Regions from separate parts of the Paenibacillus lutimineralis genome, predicted to be linked through region 1. Evidence: riboswitches for the same ligand, from Rfam matches in the RefSeq annotation. Region 1 holds a riboswitch; the other holds the start of a gene.
The links. A riboswitch is a leader RNA that binds a small molecule or an ion and turns the genes downstream of it on or off. The one in region 1 is predicted to bind S-adenosylmethionine.
Positions count from the first base shown of each region.

Region 2: linked by a shared signal. The riboswitch ahead of metA (homoserine O-acetyltransferase MetA) and the one ahead of EI981_RS23825 (methionine ABC transporter ATP-binding protein) in region 1 are both predicted to bind S-adenosylmethionine.

Region 1 is NZ_CP034346.1:5,380,583-5,388,085, forward strand. Features, by position in the region: gene gnpA (1,3-beta-galactosyl-N-acetylhexosamine phosphorylase) at 1-1,211, shown strand, start outside; gene EI981_RS23815 (MetQ/NlpA family ABC transporter substrate-binding protein) at 1,542-2,399, opposite strand; gene EI981_RS23820 (methionine ABC transporter permease) at 2,465-3,133, opposite strand; gene EI981_RS23825 (methionine ABC transporter ATP-binding protein) at 3,133-4,146, opposite strand; SAM riboswitch class I at 4,286-4,437, opposite strand; gene EI981_RS23830 (Cthe_2314 family HEPN domain-containing protein) at 4,554-5,270, opposite strand; partial or broken gene EI981_RS23835 (UbiD family decarboxylase) at 5,426-7,191, opposite strand.
Region 2 is NZ_CP034346.1:4,692,039-4,699,541, reverse strand. Features, by position in the region: gene EI981_RS20980 (RluA family pseudouridine synthase) at 1-654, shown strand, start outside; gene EI981_RS20975 (arsenate reductase family protein) at 810-1,175, shown strand; gene EI981_RS20970 (5'-3' exonuclease) at 1,201-2,091, shown strand; gene EI981_RS20965 (DUF3055 domain-containing protein) at 2,223-2,522, opposite strand; gene EI981_RS20960 (HRDC domain-containing protein) at 2,749-3,753, shown strand; gene corA (magnesium/cobalt transporter CorA) at 3,850-4,785, opposite strand; SAM riboswitch class I at 5,372-5,493, shown strand; gene metA (homoserine O-acetyltransferase MetA) at 5,844-6,779, shown strand; gene EI981_RS20945 (PLP-dependent transferase) at 6,864-7,503, shown strand, end outside.

The DNA of each region.
Region 1 (7,503 bases):
TGGAGGAATTCGCCTCGATTGGGTTGGATGCGGTTGTTGGCAGTGTGGGCAACGGCTCGACCCTGCGCCTAATTAGCGATATTCCCGGTGTAAAATATACAGAAGGACGGTTCCTACCCTACTTCTTCCCGGACACCTTCCATGAAGGTGGAGACCCGGTACGAGAAGCCAAAGTGAACTGGGTAACGGCCCGCCGCGCCATTCTACGCAAACCAATCGACCGGATCGGCTATGGCGGTTATCTGAAGCTAGCGCTCGATTTTCCTGAATTCGTTGATTATGTGGAGAGCGTCTGCGATGAATTCCGGACGTTGTATGACAATGTTCAAGGAACAACGCCTTATTGCGTGAAGACGGTAGCTGTACTCAATTGCTGGGGCAAGATGAGAGCCTGGGGCAATCATATGGTTCACCATGCCCTCTACTACAAGCCTAACTACAGCTATGCCGGCATTATTGAGACGCTCTCCGGTGCTCCATTTGACGTGAGATTCATCAGCTTCGAAGATATCAAGCAAAACCCGTCCATCTTAGGGGATATCGATGTTATTCTCAATGTTGGAGATGGCGATACCGCTTATACAGGCGGCGACTGGTGGCTAGACTCGGACATCGCTATCGCTATTAAGAAATTCGTGCATGAAGGCGGCGGCTTCATCGGCGTTGGTGAGCCTGCAGCTCACCAGGCCAATGGGCGCTACTTCCAGCTGACCAATATTCTTGGTGTAGAGCAGGAACGAGGCTTCACACTGGGCTATGATAAATATAATTGGACCGAGCATGATCATTTCATTACCACCGATTGCAAAATCGATGACCAAGGACATAAGCTGATCGATTTTGGCGAGGGCAAGAAAAATGTGTTCGCCCTTGAAGGAACGACCGTACTGCGCCATATTGACAAAGAAGTGCAGCTTGCCATAAATGAGTTTGGCCGGGGACGTGGAGTATACATCAGCGGCCTTCCTTACAGCTTCGAGAACAGCCGGCTGCTGTATCGCGCCATTCTGTGGAGCGCCCATGGCGAGGATGAGCTGCATTGCTGGTTCAGCGATAACTACAATGTCGAAGTTCATGCTTATGTGAAGAACGGCAAATACTGCGTAGTTAATAACACCTATGAGCCGCAGCAGACCACCGTCTATCGTGGAGATGGTTCCAGCTTCGAGCTCCAGCTGGATGCGAACGAGATTAAGTGGTACGAGATTTAATAAATAGCCGTACAAATAGAAAGAAACCAATCCATGCGGACTTTGATTGTCCGCGAAGGATTGGTTTCTTTTTCATAAACTCCCTAAACTGAAAATAAGTGCTTATATACAACTAATTCAGCTATTATGAGAAAAATTTTGCATATAACTGCTTTTATACACTTATTTGATTGATATTTCTTAATATCGAAACCTAAATAAGAAAATAGCTGCGTATACGCAGCTATTTTCTGAATACAAGAGAATTTCTGTTCAATAAGTGTATTTCTGCAATTATCTTTTTCGATTTAGCGGCTACTGAAGCGCTTATTGACATGTACTAGTTTCTTATTAAAATACAGGTACGAGTGCACCTTTATACGTATCCTCGATAAATTTCTTAGTATCATCGGAAGTCAGCGCCTTGGCCAGCTTCTGGATTGCATCGGAATCCTTATTGTCTGGACGGGAAACGAGAATGTTCGTATAAGGAGAATCTTTGTCCTCGATGAACAGAGCGTCAGTCATTGGATTTAGATCAGCCTTAAGCGCATAGTTCGTATTGATCAGAGCCAGGTCAACCTCATCCAATTGACGTGGCAGCATTGCTGCATCCACCTCTTTGAACTTCAGGTTCTTCGGATTTTCTGTAATATCTTTGGAAGTAGCTGTAACTCCAGCATCCGGGTTCAGCTTGACCAGACCTTGCTTCTCGAGCAAGAGCAGCGCGCGTCCGCCGTTTGTTGCATCATTAGGAATTGCAATCGTAGCACCGTCTGCAATTTCATCCTTGGACTTAATTTTCTTCGAATATGCACCAAATGGTTCAACATGCACACCTACGACAGATACCAGGTCGAAGTTGTTCTGTTTGTTCTGTTCGTCAAGATAAGGCTGATGTTGGAAGTAGTTCGCATCCAACTGCTTCTCGAATACTTGCACGTTCGGCTGTACATAGTCAGAGAATTCCTTGACTTCAAGCTCAATGCCTTCTTCCTTCAGCGCTGGAGCAATATGCTTAAGAATGTCCGCATGAGGCGAAGTCGCCCCAACAACCAGCTTCACAGGCTTATCAGTCTGCGTATTCTCGCTTCCGGCAGCACTGCTATTGCCCGCCGTATTATTCGCTCCCTTGTCTCCGTTGCTTCCGCAAGCAGATACCACCAACACCAACACAAGCGTTAACAGGGTAAGACTCCACTTCTTCATACAGTATGACCTCCTAATAATTAAATTTGAATAAGGACAGGACAGCTTATATATTTTGTAATTCCTTATTTCCTCGTAAAATAAATGACCAGCCGGTCGCCCAGCATTTGCAGCACCTGTACCAAAATAACCATGAAAATAACCGAAACAATCATAACTTCCTTCTCATAACGGTAGTAACCATACCTGATAGCCAGATCCCCCAGGCCACCACCGCCAATCATTCCTGACATCGCGGTATAAGAGACGAGGGTGACTATCGTGATCGTGATCCCTGCGAGCAGCCCAGGCAATGATTCCGGCAACAGCACCTTGCGGATAACCTGGAACGGGGTCGCCCCCATCGCCTGCGAAGCTTCGATCACACCGCGATCCACTTCGCGCAGTGCCGTCTCAACGAGACGAGCGAAGAACGGAGCAGCAGCGATCACGAGCGGAGGAATCGTCCCTTGCACACCGGAGGAGACTCCGACAATGGCACGGGTTAGCGGGATTAGAGCAACGATCAGAATGATGAACGGTACCGAACGGATAATGTTAACGATAAATGACATGACTCTGTATACCCATTGCAATACCGTGGAATTGGAACGCGAGGAAACATATAACAGTACCCCCAGCGGTAAGCCAATAACTAGCGTAAACAAGGTTGAATATAGCATCATCTGCAGCGTATCCACCGAAGCCGTTCCCATCTCCGACCAATCAATCTTCGAGAAATCAAGACCCCACATCACTCCATCACCTCCACATCAAGCTCGCGCTCTCTTAACAGTGCTATTGTACGGTTAACATCATCATTGCTGCCTTCGAAGGATACTGTCAGTTTCCCGTATGGCGTATCCTTGATCGTCGATATCGTGCCCTGCAAGATAGCGAAGTTAACGCCAGTCTCGCGCACCACTTGTGACATAATCGACTCATAGGTCTTCGTACCGAGGAAAGTGATCCTTGCCAGCTTAGATCCGCTTGTTAGCGAGGCCGCCGCCAGCTTGAAGCCTTCCTCTCCTTGGGCATCGCGATCAATGAATTCCTTCGTCACAGGATGCTTCGGCTTCAGAAATACTTCTGCAACCGGCCCCTCTTCGACGATGCCGCCCGCATGAATAACAGCAACACGGTCGCAGATGCTCTGGATGACATGCATCTCATGGGTAATTAGCATAATCGTTAAGCCAAATTTCTTGTTAATGTCCAGTAGCAGCTTGAGAATAGAATCCGTTGTCTGCGGGTCAAGTGCGGATGTCGCCTCATCGCAGAGCAGTACATCTGGATCACTGGCTAGCGCCCGGGCAATGCCGACACGCTGCTTCTGACCACCCGACAACTGAGATGGATACTTATTACGATGTTCCTGAAGACCGACCAGCTCAAGCAGCTCACTGACCTTCTTCTCAATTTCTTGCTTCGGTGTATGAATCAGTGTCAGCGGAAATGCAATATTATCGAATACCGTTGCCGAAGAGAGCAAGTTAAAATGTTGGAAAATCATGCCAATCTTTCGCCGCTTCTCCTGCAAATCCCGCTTGTTAAGCCTTGTTAGCTCCACACCGCCGACCCAAATTTCGCCTTCCGTCGGACGCTCCAGCAGATTGATACAGCGGATTAGCGTACTCTTTCCTGCGCCGGAATGACCGATCACACCAAATATTTCACCTTTACCAACGGATAGATTAAGCCCGGATAAGGCAGTTGTTTTCTTCTTTTTGTCGCCATATGTCTTCGTTAGCTGCTTGAGTTCAATCATAGCGAATTGCCCCCCACTACAATGGTGGACTGCGGATTGACCGCTCTTCTCACCACTGTTAATCATGAATCTTCCAGAAAATATAAGAAAAGAGCCCCTACACAGATTCAAAGGGCTCTCTTTACGTAAAGACAATGCCTTCTCATCTGTCAAAGCCCTGTCCGCTGTAAGCAAACAGACTTTGAAGGAATTAGCACCATGACATTTATCGATTCTGGTATCGTACCAAACATCGGATAAATCGGTTGCCGGGCTTCATCGGGCCTTTCCCTCCACCACTCTAGATAAGAAATATTTATGAAATTATTAATTTAAGTTTCTGAAACTATTCTGAGTATAGTAACATTCTCACAGTTTGTCAAAGGAAATTTGACACAGTTCACATTTTCCGCGTCACACCACGTATTTTATCTCCCAGCCAGCTGCTTCCATCTTTGATTTGTGTAGACAAATACCGCCTCAAGCGTCTCACACACCATTTGATAGCCTTGCTCCAGATCGCGGATATGCAGGTCCAAATTCTCCAGCTCGATTTTACCGAACAAGGCTTGGTGCCGTTGCCATAGATCGTCACGCAATTCTGAATTCATGTAATGGATCTCCGTGTTGCGACGACGTCTAAGTTCAGATAGCGCTTCGCGATATTGATTTTTGATGATGTTTAGGTCTTTACCCAATTCAGCATGCTTCGGAATGAGCTGAAGCTGACGCAGCACCGTGAAGAACGAGAAATGAGGCTTAATCTTAGCCATCTTCATATCGAACAACTCGTTAAGCACAGTTCCCAACTTGTCTAGAACTGCAAATACACGTATAAATCCGTCTTTGTAGAAAAATACGTATCGTGCATAATCCTCTCGCTCAGCAGGTTCCATGTCTTCTACCGAATCATGCGTAACCTTCTTACGGAACAGACTTGAGGCGAACAAGCACTCCTCCAGTTCATTGAGCGATGAGATCAATCCCAGAATCCAAATCTCAAGCTTACGATAATCATGCGTCGGATCATGTTTAAGCTCGATTTCATGACGCAGTATACGAATGGTCTCCTTCATCGCCTTATGCGCCTTGTCCAGTCTCTCCTCCGGTTGTCTGGGTGGCTCCCCAAGTAAGCTACGCAGCATGTTCATTCCTCGCTTCCTGCTAGAAGTTGTTCAAAAAGTCCGCACCCTAGCATCATCCGACTGAAGCGTTTTGAAAAACGCACATCGGAAGCAAAAGCGGTGCTGAAAATCGGTCTTTTTGAACACACTGTTAGCGACAAAGTTCTATTCCCCAATTATACAAAATAGCTTTTCCAGCGCTCGTCCACTAATTTTACAATATCCTCCGGAGGGAACAATTCATCCGGATATCCGGGCTTTATACGAGCATCAATCACGATCGGCAGACTATAGACAAGATGGTGCTGACGCACCTCACTTGCCGTATAAATATCGCTCGCTGGATTGAAACGGGTAAATACGGTCCAGAGGAATGAAGTCTGATCATACGTTACTGTCTTCGCATCGTCAACCAATACGGCGAGCGGCCAAGCTGTTCCCCGTTCCCGTAAACGTGCCAGAACACGTTCGGCTAATTCCGGCTCGTCCTCATAGGATGCACCGGATACGACAAGACATCCGTCATGGAAGACAGAAATCTGACTGATCTCAGTGATATCCCCTTCGTCATAAACCTTCGGTAGTTCCCGGACAGGCTTGCCAACCCCGATCATAATCGCTTTACTGCCGTGGTTCAGCTTATGCCCCGTATAGTCCAGCGTGTCATGCGAAGTATTGTTAATGATGAATAGATCGCTTCGCGGATCGAAACGTTCCAGCACGGTCTTCAACAGCAGACGGAAGTCGGCCAGATCGAGCTTCTGATCCGTCAGCATCAGGAACTTGGTTAACGATAATTGGCCTTCACCGAGAATACGGAAGCCGGCAACTAGCGCTTCGCGCGAATAGCTCTCCCGCACCACTGCGGACGATAGCGCATGGAAGCCGCTCTCCGCATAGGTCCACAGGGAATGAACCTTAGGCATCACAAGTGGAAATGCCGGAGACAGCAGCTTCTGCAGGAAGTCTCCCAAGTAATAGTCCTCCTGACGCGGCTTGCCAACAATCGTTGCCGGGTAAATCGCATTCTTCCGATGCCACATGTTCTTCACATGCAGAACCGGAAAATCATGCTGCAAGGAATAGTAACCAAAGTGATCGCCGAACGGTCCTTCCGGACGGCGTTCGAACGGAGAAACAACGCCCTGAATGGCGAATTCAACCTCCGCTGGAATCCGATGTCCGCCAAGCGGGTTATCCACCATCGGCAACTTCTCTCCCAGAATAAAGGAAGCTACCAGCAGCTCTGATAAGTTCTCAGGCACCGGAGAAATCGCCGAGGCAATCATCGCTGGCGGACCGCCAATAAAGACGGATACCGGTAGAGCTTGCCCCATCTTTTCTGCTTCATGGTAATGAAAGCCACCGCCCTTTTGAATTTGCCAGTGTACGCCTGTTGTCTGATCATCATAGATTTGAATCCGGTACATGCCGAGATTGTTCTCTTTCGGATGAAGCGGATTCTCTGTATAGACTAATGGCAACGTTACAAAAGGACCGCCATCAACCTGCCAGCTTGTCAGCTTTGGTAGCTCGCGGAGAGGCGCATCCTTCTGACATACTTCAAGAATCGGTGCCTTACTCTTCGGTACATTCTTAAGTCCTACCTTGAGCACTTCCGAATCAAGCCGCGCTCATTCCAGATCGCTTTCGGATTCGGCGGCATAATGCGGTCTAGCATCGTGACTAATTGATTGGCTAGCTGCTCCGGACGAGATCCGAACGCCATCTCAACGCGGCGGATCGTTCCGAACAGATCTGTCGCCACCGGGAACGGAGTTCCCTTTACATTTGTGAACAGCAATGCAGGTCCTTCGTCGTCAATGACCCGACGGTGGATTTCCGCCAATTCCAAGTAGGGATCAACAGGAGCATCGATAATCGTCAGTTCATTCTCTCTCTGAAGCATATCTATCCAATCATGCAAATTTTTACAGCCCATTTTAAATTCCTTCCTGAACAGCCTGGATTGCCGTATCTATATATCTGTCTTTATTATTTCAATGATTTAATATTCCATTTCACAGTTCACAGTATAACAGTTACTAGCGCTTCAGCCTGCCGAGACCAACAACAGATTCATGACAAATGGCAAATATGAAGAAAGCCCACGAGTAGATCGTGGACTTTTGTTCCTCACTATAATTTCTACCCAATTATAATAAAAAGCGGAAATACCTGCATTATTGCATTCTTTTGACTAAAAGATTGGATTTCAGCTGTAAAAAGACGCATTTTGCAATTTTGGTAATCT
Region 2 (7,503 bases), 690 kb from region 1:
CCAGGGATCATCGTTCATCCAACACATGGTCATTATATGAACACGCTGGCCAACGGGGTTGTACACTACTGGCAGGCCAAAGGCGAGAAGTACCGATTTCGTCCAGTGCACCGTCTGGATCAGGAGACGAGCGGGATTATTGCGATCGCCAAGAATGCCTATATCCATCAGCATATTTCGGAGCAGCTTATAGCGGGGCAAGTATCCAAGAAATACATTGCTCTCGTACACGGTTGTCCGCAGCCTGCGAGCGCCTCGATTGACGGTCCTATTGATCGTGATCCACAGGAACCGCATCGCCGCATCGTGACGGCGGATGGCTATCCTGCATTGACTCATTATGAGGTAAAGGCTTGTTATGGAGAAGGGGCTCTGGTGGAGCTTAGGCTGGAGACAGGGAGAACGCATCAAATCCGCGTTCATATGACCTCAATCGGTCACCCGTTGATTGGCGACAAGATGTATCGCTACTTAGGCTTCGACGAGCTTAATGAGCAGGAGCGGGCAAGCATGAATGCACTGGATGCTCTTATTGATCGGCAGGCTCTCCATGCCGCTGAGCTTGGATTCATTCATCCGTTAACGGGCGAACAGATCGTATTCTCTGCTTCGTTGCCTGCAGATATGGCTCATTTACAGAAAAGGTTGAATTAGAGTGCGTGTTCAAAAAGGACGTTTTAAGCACCGAGAGGGTTGGATGAAGTTAGGGACTGAGTAGCGGAGAATCGTGGTCGCTCATCCTTGAATAGCCCCTTTTGAGGTTATCAAAAGTGGACTTTTTGAACGACCATTTAGAGAGGAACGATACTATGAGTACACTTACAGTTTATCACTATCCTAAATGCGGTACTTGCCGCAAAGCGGTTAAATGGTTGGAGGAGCATGGCCATCATCTGGAGCTGCACAATCTGAAGGAGACAACTCCTTCAAGTGAACAAATGTCAGAGATGATCGACCGCAGCGGGCTTGAGCTTAAGAAGTTCTTCAATACGAGCGGTGAGGTATATAAAGAGCTAGGGCTTAAGGACAAGCTGCCAGGTTTATCACGCGAAGAGGCGATCCAGTTACTCGTCTCTAATGGTATGCTGATTAAACGACCGCTTGTAACGGACGGACATAAAGTTACCGTAGGCTTTAAAGAGGATAGCTATGAACAGTCGTGGGGAGACAAATAGATTTTAATAGGGGAGCTTGTTTACGATTATGGAACAAACAAAACAGCGTTTATTGTTAGTTGATGGGATGGCATTGATGTTCCGGGCTTTCTATGCTTCGGCTGCAACCGGATATATTCGGCGCACCAAAGAGGGTCTGCCGACCAATGCCGTCTATGGATTTATGCGTTATTTCTGGGATGTTGTGCAGAAGTTCGGGCCAACCCACATTGCTTGTTGCTGGGATCTAGGTAGTAAGACCTTTCGTACCGAGCAGTTCTCAGCCTATAAAGGTAACCGTTCGGATGCCCCTGATGAGCTAATTCCACAGTTCAGTGTGATTCGCGAAGTGATGGATAGCTTGGGTATTCCTAATGTCAGTTCGCCTGGGTTTGAGGCGGATGACTGCATCGGATCGCTGTCCGTCAAATTCAGCGAGGACATGGAAGTGTTCGTCCTGACTGGTGATCATGATATGCTTCAGCTTGTGACTGATCGAACCAGCGTAATCATTATGAAAAAAGGCCATGGCAATTATATGGTATATACGCCGGAGAGTCTGATGGAGGAGAAGCAGTTAAAACCGGCACAGATTATCGATATGAAAGGCTTGATGGGCGACCCAAGCGACAATTATCCTGGTGTTCGCGGGATCGGAGAGAAGACTGCGATGAAGTTGGTCCAAGAATATGGCTCTGTGGACGGTATTTTGTCCAATCTGGACGGGCTGTCCAAGTCGGTTCGCACGAAAATCGAGAATGATCTGGATATGCTCCATCTCTCAAGACAGCTTGCCGAAATCCGCTGTGACGTAGAATTGGAGTGTACGGTTGAGGCCTGCTGCTTCGAGTTGAACCCGGCGCTTGTTGTATCCAAATTTGAAGAGCTCGAAATGGCGAGCGTCTCTTCATGGATGGGATTGGCGGTAGCAAGATAGACACAACATACCAGGCAGAACACAGACGCTGCTGACGGCGATTTATATGGCAGTTGAATGCTTGCAGTCACCAGCCCCCGTTCAGAGTGAATGGGGGCCTATTATTTGTTATTGTAACGTTGATTTGATGCTTAATCCGTAAAATAAGGGTCCCCTACGACTTGATACAGGAAACTGCGCATGTCCTCGCCTTCTTGTTCTTCGAGAGAGAAGATATGCTCTAGGTAGCCTTCCTCTTCGAGGTCATCGGTGCCAAGGATGGCCGTACGTCCATTTTGTAAATCGGTAACAAGCTTCTTACCGTAGAAGCGGTTCGTTGTCGTTACAGCAAGATCAAAGCGCTTCAATGAATGTCCGATGAAGGTTACAAATCTTGTTGAAGTGCTCTCAGTGCTATCGGATAAGAAATCAAGATCATTTGAGCCAGTCATAGTATAGCCCTCCTTAAAATGCAATGTCTTTTGTCATTATATCTGAAAAAATGGCATTTGTGGGAAAACAGCATTCATCGTTGACAGTACTTTATAAAATGGTACAATTAGGAATAACAGTATACGTTTAGGGGAAGCACCTCTCTTGCTATGGCAGGGGGGTGCTTTTTGTCGTTGTTAGCGCCCTATAGCGTTGCTGAAAACATAGAGGAGGCGAAATAGAAGAATGCGGATCGTATTTTTGAACAGCTTGGAGAGAAAGACCCTGGAGGACAGGACGATTGAGGCACAGATTTGGATTGGCGAAGATGAAGGTATATGGCATATGGGCTGGAATGAGCTGGAGTCGGAAGGTCAGCGGGAGACGATCTGGTTCGAAGGGGCATCGTGGTCGGAAATGCTGCTCGTATATCGTCATCGTCTGGCTGCCAAGCTGAGTGAAGGCTTCAGGCCGATTATCGATGGCATATGGGATGAGCGGGATATTGCGCAGGGTCGGGGAATGGTCGCACAGAGGCTGATCTGTTACAGTGAACTGCATCCTAATGAGGAATTTTATGCTGAACTGGCCTCTTGGCGTAGAAGGAAGGCATCCATGGAACGCAAAGCCCCTTACTTGATTGCTAGCAATCGTCTGCTTAAGCTGATTAGTGTGTTTTGTCCGCATAGCAAGGAAGAATTATTGCAGCTTCCTGGTGTTGGCGAGAATAAGGCGAATGAATATGGAGCCGAGCTAGTAGAGCTGTCGAAGGTTCGTGAACAACCTCGAGCGTTCCCACTCGATTGGGTGGAGGAGAGGATTGATGATGAAGTCTTCCGATCCTGGGTATACAAGCAGAAGGAGGCTAAATACCGTGCTGAGATGGAGAAGTTCAGCCTGCGTCGCAAAGTGCTGGAATGCTTGGCAGAAGGACAGAATATCAGCGATATCTGTCTTCATAGCGGACTCGAACGCAGGGAGGCGTTAGAACTGCTTGAGAGTCTGGAGAAGGACGGCTATCAGATGGATGATCTGATCAAGCTAGAGCTTCAGAGTATGCCTGAGCAAGAGCAAGTGGCAGTATGGCAAGCGTTCGAAGAGCTAGGTGATAATCTCCTTAAGCCGGTGTTATTGCGTGTGTTTGGAGCAGAGGCTACAGAGGACAGTCAAGTGGATCTGCTATATGAGCGTCTAAGACTGATTCGTCTCTCTTTCAGACGCAATGCGGGTTCGGTTCGGAAAGCGGTATAGAGGTAGTTGGACTCGTAATTATAGATTGCCCTGCAAGAAAAAGCGAGGAATATCCATCAAGGGAAGACCCGATGGTGAATATTCCTCGCTATCTGTTCAAATCCAGTCCCGCTTGCGGAAGAGATAGAACATCCCTGCCCCAAGTATGGCCATAATGCCAAGGACAACATAGTAGCTGTATCTCCAATGCAGCTCAGGCATATTGTCGAAGTTCATTCCGTAAATACCCGTTATTAGGGTTAGAGGGATGAAGATCGTCGTAATTGCCGTAAACACGCGCATGATTTCGTTCGCCCGGTTAGCGATCGAAGCCTGATAGGCTTCTCTTAAGTTTCCGACCAGTTCGCGAAACGTATCAAAGTTTTCGGCGATTTTTACCGCGTTCTCATAGATATCGCTAAAGTATTTTTGCAATTGATCATCGATCAGGCGCAAATCTTTTTTATTTAAAATGTTAATAACTTCTTTTTGCGGGCCAAGGACTTTCTTCAGCCATAGTATTTCGCTTCGTAGACCGATAATTTCATTCAGGTGCGAGCGCTTCGTATGCATCAGTATATCTTCTTCCAAATTCTCAATCTTCACTTCAATCCGGTCGCCAACGGTAAAGTAGTTGTCAACGACAAGGTCGATCAGCAGATAGAGGAACCAGTCTGGCGAACTAACCTCCTGCTCCCAAAGAAGCGGCTTGACTGCGCGAAGTTCATTGATTTTCTGCTTGGTAACTGTAATGATATAATGCCGTCCAAGAAAAACGTTCAGTGCACGCAGGAAAATTTCCTCATCATCGTAACGGATACTGTTCACAACGATGAAATAGTGATTCTCATAGGTTTCAATCTTTGGCCGCTGTTCTTCTTCAGACAGGCAGTCTTCCACTGCCAGATCATGCAATGAGAATAGAGGCTGAAGCAGAGCGAGATCCTCGGCATCTGCATCAATCCAATAGAACCCTTCCTCCGGAGGGGTTGTCGTAATTTCCACGTCCTCTATTGGTGTGAATACACCTTCCTTGACATGACGAATTTTCATATTAAGTTCACTCCCTTTTCCTGGCTATTACGTCAGGTATGCTCTCTTTAAGGTTCGAGCACAGGAAAAGACAGCGTCAGTTGAGGCAGACATGCGAAAGAGGCGCCACTACATATAGCTCCGTGACAAGAAAGTGCCCGCGCTAAATCCACAGGTCGCCTGCTGACCGTTTTTCCTATGCGGTTGTATCCTATAACTCTGCGGACTCGGGTCGCCTTCCATCTCGGATTTTTCACCTCTTTGTTCCTGAATTTTAAAACACTTGTCTAGTATAACGCTGTGCCATCAAATGTTTCAAGAGGTTGTTCAAAAAGTCCGCCTTTGATAAGAAAACCTCAAACGAGGCTATTCAAGGATGAGCGACCGCGATTTAAAGGTTGGTTTTCTTGTGATATAGAATTTCACATTCAACCTTTCGGTGCTGAAAACTGGCCTTCTGGAACTTTTTTAAGGAAAAATGTTCATTTCGAGCTGGGGTTAGAGGCTAATAAACCAAAAGAAATGAAAGTCTTGTGAAAATGCAGAAATGATGTATAATGAGATCAGTAAATTCAAATTTAAAACAATTGAATACAAAATACATTTTTTCTTATCAAGAGTAGGTGGAGGGACTAGCCCGATGATACCCGGCAACCGGCGAATTTTGCACGGTGCTAATTCTTGCAGGATCAGATGCCCTGTCGGCGTATGATCTCTGAGAGATGAGAGAGGTATATTCAGTCAGATATCAATGGCCTTTCTCGATTTATACGAGTGAGGCCATTTGTTGTATCTCCAGCTATTAAATGAGTGTTCAAAAAATCCGGTTTTCAGCACCGAGAAGGTTGGGTGAAGCTAGGGTCTGAGGCGCGGAGCGTACGTATTTTGTACGTGAGCACCTGAGATGTTTCCGGAGGAAACATGACTTCGTAAGCATTCGCTTAGACCCGGCTGAATTCAAGATTCGATGCAGAGTTACTTCTTGATCCACTTCGTGATCAAAAGCGGATTTTCGAACTTCCTCTTTGAGATGACAGATGATTTGTATTCAAATCCATGAAATGAGGAGTGGGAACATTATGCCAATCAAGATCCCGGATTATTTGCCGGCCAAGGAAGTACTGAATCAAGAGAACATTTTTGTGATGGATGAAAGTCGGGCATATCGTCAGGATATTCGGCCACTCCGCATTGCGATACTAAATCTTATGCCAACAAAAGAAACAACGGAGACACAAATACTACGCTTGCTCGGAAATACACCGTTGCAGGTCGATATCGTGCTCTTGCATCCAAGCTCCCATACGTCGAAGAATACATCGGCGGAGCATCTGGAAATGTTCTATAAAACTTTTGATGAAATCAGGCATCGCCGCTTTGACGGTCTGATTATTACAGGTGCTCCGGTCGAACAGCTCGAATTCGAAGAAGTGAACTACTGGAAGGAATTGCAGGAGATATTCGATTGGAGCAAGACCCACGTTACTTCGACCCTGCATATATGTTGGGCTTCACAAGCCGGTTTGTATCATCATTATGGCGTACGAAAAATTCCTCTGGACCAGAAATGCTTCGGCGTATTCCCTCATACGGTGAATAAGCCTCATGTGAAGCTGCTGCGCGGTTTCGATGAAGTGTTCCAGGTGCCACATTCTCGTCATACGGACGTATTACGAGCAGATATTGAAGCTAAAGATGAATTGGAAGTTCTTGCGGAATCCGAGGAGGCAGGTATTTATCTCGTAGCCACCAAGGATGGCAAGCAGATCTTCGTAACTGGTCATTCCGAATATGACCCGAGCTCTTTGAAATGGGAATATGATCGTGATGTAGCCAAGGGACTCGTGGTCGATCTACCGCTTCACTATTATCCAAATGACGATCCTTCCAAAACGCCGGTGTCTACCTGGAGATCGCATGCCAACTTATTATTCTCCAATTGGCTCAATTACTATGTGTATCAAGAGACACCTTATAACATTGATGAGGCGAAAGATTTCGTATATGAGATTTAAGTCCGTGTTTAAAAAGTCAGATTACTCCGTGATCAAAGGGAGACTTTTAAACAATCTATATAAATGATGAGAGGAAAGATTGGCATGGATAAGAAGTGGCATATTGAGAGTAAGCTGGCACAAATCGGCTCAGTGGAGGAACCGGTGACGGGAGCGGTCAATTATCCAATATATCAAGCAACGGCGTTCCGCCATCCGCGTCTCGGACAGAGCACGGGATTCGATTATGCTCGTACGAAGAGCCCGACTCGAGCGGTGCTTGAACAAGCGGCGGCCGAATTGGAATGCGGAGATGCCGGGTTTGCCTGTAGCTCCGGTATGGCGGCACTGCAGACGGTGTTTATGATGTTCGCCCAAGGCGATCACTTGATCGTATCGCTTGATTTGTACGGAGGTACATATCGGCTGCTTGAACGGATATTGGCGAAATTCGGAGTAACGGCCTCCTATGTGGACACGAATGATCTAGATAAGTTGGAGAGCGTACGTCAGCCGAATACAAAGGCTCTATTCATCGAGACGCCGACGAATCCATTGATGATGGTTACCGATATCGGTAAGGTAAGCAGTTGGGCAAAGCAGCATCAATTGCTGACTATCGTCGACAATACGTTGCTTACGCCTTATTTCCAGAGGCCGCTTGAGCTTGGTGCAGACATTGTAGTTCATAGCGCGACGAAATACTTGGGCGGACATAATGATGTTTTGGCCGGAATTATTGTGA